2 regions of the Streptomyces sp. NPDC037290 genome follow, and region 2 is predicted to be linked to the other one. Evidence: riboswitches for the same ligand, from Rfam matches in the RefSeq annotation. Region 2 holds a riboswitch; the other holds the start of a gene.
The links. A riboswitch is a leader RNA that binds a small molecule or an ion and turns the genes downstream of it on or off. The one in region 2 is predicted to bind S-adenosylmethionine.
Positions count from the first base shown of each region.

Region 1: another riboswitch for S-adenosylmethionine. It lies ahead of ACZ7HQ_RS03845 (aminotransferase class V-fold PLP-dependent enzyme); the one in region 2 lies ahead of thrC (threonine synthase).

Region 1 is NZ_JBVJVZ010000001.1:835,969-839,210, reverse strand. It holds gene ACZ7HQ_RS03855 (rhomboid family intramembrane serine protease) at 1-430, shown strand, start outside; gene ACZ7HQ_RS03850 (Lrp/AsnC family transcriptional regulator) at 427-708, shown strand; gene ACZ7HQ_RS03845 (aminotransferase class V-fold PLP-dependent enzyme) at 746-2,107, opposite strand; SAM riboswitch class IV at 2,266-2,382, opposite strand; gene trpD (anthranilate phosphoribosyltransferase) at 2,469-3,242, opposite strand, start outside.
Region 2 is NZ_JBVJVZ010000005.1:142,236-145,477, reverse strand. It holds gene ACZ7HQ_RS19295 (ubiquitin-like small modifier protein 1) at 111-386, opposite strand; gene thrC (threonine synthase) at 428-1,711, opposite strand; SAM riboswitch class I at 1,729-1,876, opposite strand; gene ACZ7HQ_RS19285 (glucosyl-3-phosphoglycerate synthase) at 2,038-2,982, shown strand; gene ACZ7HQ_RS19280 (alpha,alpha-trehalose-phosphate synthase (UDP-forming)) at 3,076-3,242, shown strand, end outside.

The DNA.
Region 1 (3,242 bases), on a different contig from region 2:
CGGCGCGATGACCGAGGAACGGATGGGCCGGGTCGAGTTCACCCTCTTCTACGTCGGCTGCGGCTACCTGGCCCTGCTCGGCTACGCGGCCGCCAACGCCACCTCCGAGCAGTCGCTGGTCGGCGCCTCCGGGGCGATCTCGGCGGTCCTCGGAGCGTTCCTCTACCTGTTCCCCCGCGCCCGTGTGACCAGTCTTCTTCCCTTCCTGTTCTTCCTGCCGCTGCGGTTCCCGGCCTGGGTCGTGCTGCCGTTCTGGGCGGCGCTGCAGTGGGCGGCGGCGGAGCGGGCCTCCGACGGGCCGGGGGTGGCGTATCTGGCCCACCTGGTCGGCTTCGGACTCGGCTTCGGCTACGCGTGGGTCCGTTACGGCCGTACAGCTAGAGTGAGGTCCGCCCCAGCTCCGGCACCCGAGGGAGAGAACCAGCCGTGATCAGCGCGATCGTCCTCATCAAGACCAGTGTGGACCGGATCCCCGAGATCGCTGAGCAGATCGCCGCGCTGGAGAGCGTCAGCGAGGTCTTCTCGGTCACCGGCACCTACGACCTGATCGCCATGGTCCGGGTCCGCCGGCACGACGACCTGGCCGAGGTCATCCCCGGCCGGATCAGCAAGATCCCCGGTGTGGAGGCCACCGACACGCACGTCGCGTTCCGCACGTACTCCCAGCACGACCTGGAGGCCGCGTTCTCGATCGGCCTGGACAACTAGGCGGTCCGGTACTGCCCCGCTCCCTCGGGGGCGGTCCTCACACGGCCGGCACGCAGCGGCCGTCCTCCGTGCGGTACGTCCACCGCGCACCCTCGGTCACCAGTTCCTTCACCGCGGTGACGAAACGCTCGACATGCTCGTCGGGGGTGCCCGCGCCGAAGCTCACGCGGATGGCGTTGAGGGACTTCTCGCCCGGCGCGGCCTCGGGGGCGCCGCATTCACCCTGGGTCTGGGGGTCGCTGCCGAGGAGCGTGCGGACCAGGGGGTGGGCGCAGAAGAGGCCGTCGCGGACGCCGATGCCGTACTCGGCGGAGAGCGCGGCGGCGAAGTGGGAGCTGTTCCAGCCCTCGACGACGAAGGAGATGACGCCGACGCGCGGGGCGTCGTCACCGAAGAGGGAGAGGATCTTCACCTGCGGGACCTCGGCCAGGCCCGCGCGGACCCTGGCGATCAGGTGCTGCTCACGGGCGACCAGGGAGTCCCAGCCGGCCTCGGTGAGCGCCTTGCAGGCCGACGCGATGGAGTGGACGCCGATGACGTTCGGGGAGCCGGCCTCGTGCCGCGCGGCGGTCTCGTGCCACTCCACGTCCACACCGCCGTCCTGACGCCGGGTCACCTTGCGGCTGGCGCCGCCGCCCGCGAGGTACGGCTCGGCCGTGCGCAGCCAGTCGGCACGGCCGGCCAGGACGCCGGAGCCGAAGGGGGCGTACAGCTTGTGGCCCGAGAAGGCGACCCAGTCGACGTCCAGGTCCCGGACCGAGACGGGGTGGTGGGGGGCCAGCTGGGCGGCGTCCAGGACGATACGGGCGCCGTGCGCGTGGGCGGCGGCGGCCAGCTCGCGCACCGGCCACAGCTCGCCGGTGACGTTGGAGGCTCCGGTGACGCAGACCAGGGCCGGGCCGTAGGGGTCACGGTCGGCGAGGGCCCGCTCCAGGGTCTCGACGGCCTGCTGCGGGGTCCGCGGGGCGTTGAGGTAGGTGACGCGGGCGTCCTGCCAGGGCAGCAGGGAGGCGTGGTGTTCGGTCTCGAAGACGAAGACCTGGCAGTCGGCCGGGATCGCCCGGGCCAGCAGGTTGAGGGAGTCGGTGGTCGACCGGGTGAAGACCACCTGGTCGTCCGGCCGGCAGTCGAGGAAGCCGGCGACCGTCCTGCGGGCGTTCTCGAACAGGTCGGTGGAGAGCTGGGAGAGGTAGCCGGCGCCGCGGTGGACGCTGCCGTAGTAGGGGGCGTAGGCGGCCACGTCGTCCCAGACGCGCTGGAGGGCGGGGGCGCTGGCCGCGTAGTCGAGGGCCGCGTAGGTGACCTCGCCACCGGTGACGAGCGGGACGGTGACATCCCGTCCCAGAACGGGCAGCGGGGCACAAACGGACTGGTCGGCGGCAGCGGTGAAGACAGACATGGGGAACTCCCGTGAGGACGTACGCGAAAAGACGTACGGGAAGAAGAGAAAAGGGTGTGCGGAGGCGGGGCTCTGCGGCCCTATCGCATTCGCTTGCTCACGGAAGGCTCCTCGACGACCAGGATCCCTGGTCCCACACTCTTCGAGAGTGTGCGAGGGATCCGCGCTTGCCGTGGACCTCGCTGCCCACGACCTGGTCCTCACCCGGGGCACCCCGCCACGGACGGAGGGTTGCCGGACAGCCGGCCGGGGCCGAATGGCTGTCACTCATGACCTGGTTCAGTATCCTGCCATACGATCTTCGGCGCGCAAGGCGCAGTCCGTCATCTGGACTGCGCCCCGCGTCACACGGCCGCGGCCGTCAGCGGTTGCTCGCCGCCACCCACCGCTCCAACGCCCGCTTCGCCGCTCCCGAGTCGATCGACTCCGCCGCCCTGGCCATACCGGACCGAAGCTGCTCCGCGAGGGACGCGTCGGTCGGCGCGAGCGCGACCAGCGCCGCCGCCGAGTTCAGCAGCACCGCGTCGCGCACCGGGCCCTTCTCACCGTCCAGCAGGCGCCGCGCCACCTCCGCGTTGTACGACGCGTCGGCGCCGCGCAGGGCCTCCACGGGGACGAGGCCGATGCCGACGTCCCGCGGGTCGAAGATCTCCTCCGTGACCTTGCCGTCCCGGACCACCCACACCCGCGAGGTGGCGGTGACGGTCAGCTCGTCCAGTCCGTCGTCGCCACGGAAGACCAGCGAGGAGTTGCCGCGCTCGGCGAGGACTCCGGCCACGATCGGGGCCATCCGGGGGTCGGCCACACCGACGGCCTGCGAGCGCACGTTGGCCGGGTTGGTCAGCGGGCCCAGCACGTTGAACGTCGTACGGATGCCCAACTGCCCGCGGGCCGGGGCGACATGGCGCAGCGAGGGGTGGAACCTCACCGCGAAGCAGATGGTGATGCCCGCCTCTTCGGCGACCTCGGCGACCCGCTGCGGCGTCAGGTTCAGATTGATCCCGAGCTTCTCCAGGACGTCGGAGGACCCGGACGCGGAGGACGCGGCGCGGTTGCCGTGCTTGACGACCTTGGTGCCCGTGCCCGCCACGACGATCGACGACATCGTGGAGATGTTCACCGTCTTGGCGCCGTC
Region 2 (3,242 bases):
GAGTTCCCCAACTGTACCGCGCTCAATCACGCAGAATTGCCCCCTCCGCTTCTCTCACGGAGGAGGCAATTCCATGAACAATGGGTAACTGAAGTTACCCACGGTAACGATCAGCCGCCGGCGACCGCCGGAATGATGGAGACACCGGCGCCGTCCGGGGTGGCGGTCTCGAGGCCCTGCTCGAAGCGGACGTCGTCGTCGTTGACGTAGACGTTGACGAACCGGCGCAGCTTGCCCTGGTCGTCCAGGACCCGGGCGGCGATCCCGGTGTGGTTCTTCTCCAGGTTCGCGATGACGTCGGCGAGGGTCGCGCCCTCGGCGGTCACCTCGGCCTGGCCGCCGGTGTAGGTGCGCAGGATGGTGGGGATGCGAACGGTGACGCTCATGCTTGTGACCTCCGGTCAGGTAGGCGCCCAGACGACAACGATCAGACGAGTCCGGCCTCGCGGAACGACTCCAGGTTGGGCCGAATGGTCGCGGTCAGCCCCGTACCCGCCACCGCGTCCAGCGTCTTGAGGCCGTCGCCGGTGTTGAGGACGACCGTGGTCTTCGCCGGGTCCAGGGCGCCGTCCTTGATCAGCTTGCGGGTGACACCGACGGTCACCCCGCCCGCCGTCTCCGCGAAGATGCCCTCGGTGCGGGCCAGCAGCTTGATCGCGTCGACGACTTCCTCGTCCGTGACGTCCTCCACGGCACCGCCGGTGCGGCGGGCGATGTCCAGGACGTACGGGCCGTCGGCCGGGTTGCCGATGGCGAGGGACTTGGCGATGGTGTTCGGCTTCTGCGGGCGGACCACGTCGTGACCGGCCTTGAACGCGGCCGACACCGGCGAGCAGCCCTCGGCCTGCGCACCGAAGATCTTGTACGGCTTGTCCTCGACCAGGCCGAGCTTGACCAGCTCCTGCAGACCCTTGTCGATCTTCGTGAGCTGGGAGCCGGAGGCGATCGGGACCACGATCTGGTCGGGCAGCCGCCAGCCGAGCTGCTCGCAGATCTCGTACGCGAGGGTCTTGGAGCCCTCCGCGTAGTACGGCCGCAGGTTGACGTTGACGAAGCCCCAGCCCTCGCCGGCCGGGTCGCCGATCAGCTCGGAGCAGAAGCGGTTCACGTCGTCGTAGTTGCCCTCGATGCCGACCAGCTCGCCGCCGTAGACGGCGGCCATGACGACCTTGCCCTGCTCCAGGTCGTGCGGGATGAACACGCAGGAGCGGAAGCCGGCCCGGGCCGCGGCGGCGCCGACGGCACCGGCGAGGTTGCCGGTCGAGGAGCAGGAGAGCGTGGTGAAGCCGAAGGCGCGGGCGGCCTCCAGGGCCTGGGCGACCACGCGGTCCTTGAAGGAGTGCGTCGGGTTGCCGGAGTCGTCCTTCACGAACAGGCCGCCGGTGACGCCCAGTTCCGCGGCGAGGTTGTCGGCCTTGACGAGCTTGGTCCAGCCCGGGTTCAGGTTCGGCTTGTCGGCCACGTCGGACGGGACGGGCAGCAGCGGCGCGTAGCGCCAGATGTTCGCGGGGCCGGCCTCGATACGGCGGCGCAGCTCTTCGGTGTCGTAGCCGGAGAAGTCGTAGGCGATCTCCAGCGGGCCGAAACACTCCTCGCAGGCGAACACCGGGCCGAGCGGGACACGGTGACCGCACTCGCGACAGCTCAGGGCCGCGGCGGGACCGAGGTCGACGGTGGAATCGGTGGAGCTTGCAACTGTCTGCACAGCCATGGAGGCGAGGCCCTTTCTCCTCATCTTCCTCACGACGCATCTCGCCGTGAGACGGATTTGGCACCTTCCCTAGCCGGGAGCCTCGCCACGTCAACGTGACAAGAACCGACTGGAGGGTTGCCGGGGCTTCATCGGGCCGTTTCCCTCTGCCCCTCTGGATGAGCGGTATGCGGTTGTGAACGCGCGCCGACCTCCGACATGCGATGGTCATCGGCGTTGTTCAAGACTGTAACCGAAGGCCAGGACAGTTGAGATAGTCGTCCGAACCGCGAGATGGATCACACGGTTGACCCCGTGTGGTCACGAACAGTGAGGAGCCGCAGACCGTGCTGGAAGAAGTCGAGCGCTGGCTGGCCACCCGCTCCTGGTCCGTGACCGATCGCCCTCTCCACCGGATCCTGTCCGCCAAACAGCGCACGGGCCAGACGATCAGCGTCGTGCTGCCCGCGCTCAACGAGGAGGAGACCGTCGGCGACATCGTCGCGGTCGTCCGCCACGATCTCGTGGAGCAGGTTCCGCTCGTCGACGAGATCGTCGTCGTCGACTCGGGCTCCACCGACCGCACCTCCGAGGTCGCCGCCGCCGCGGGCGCGCGGGTCGTTCACCGTGACGAGATCCTGCCCAGGATTCCCGCCGTCCCCGGAAAGGGGGAGGTGCTCTGGCGCTCCCTGCTGGTGACCGGCGGGGACATCATCTGTTTCATCGACGCCGACCTCAGGGAGTTCTCCTCCGACTTCGTCTCGGGGATCGTCGGCCCGCTGCTCACCGAGCCCGACGTGGACCTGGTCAAGGCGATGTACGACCGACCCCTGGGCGGCGCCACCGGCCAGGGCGGCCGGGTCACCGAGCTGATGGCCCGCCCCCTGCTGAACATGCACTGGCCGCAGCTGGCCGGATTCGTGCAGCCGCTGGGCGGCGAGTACGCGGCCCGCCGCTCGCTGCTGGAACAGCTGCCGTTCCCCGTCGGCTACGGCGTGGAGCTGGGCATGCTGGTCGACGCCCTGCACCTGGTGGGGCTCGACGCGCTGGCGCAGGTGGACGTGGGTGTGCGCAAGCACCGGCACCAGGACGGTCAGGCGCTGGGCCGGATGTCGGCGGCCATCTACCGCACCGCCCAGCTCCGGCTGGCCCGGGGGCATCTGATCCGGCCGACGCTGACCCAGTTCGAGCGGGGCGAGGACGGCTTCGAGCCGCGCACCTACTCGGTGGACACCGAGGAACGTCCGCCCATGGTGGAGATCGCCGAGTACGCCGACCGGAAGGTGGCGTGAACGGCGGGCAACGGCGAAGAACGGCTGTATACGGCCCCCTTTCGGGGCGGACCGCACGTTTGAGCGTTTCCGGGCCGGGCTAGGTTGAGGACCATGGCTGCCACACAGGGTGCTGAGGTGCTGGTCGCGTCCAACCGCGGCCCGGTTTCGTACACGGTGGACGAGGACGGCTCGCTGCGCTCCAGGCGGGGTGGCGGCGGACTGGTCTCGGGGCTGTCGGCGATCGGGCCGGACGCCGACGCGGTGTGGGTGTGCGCCGC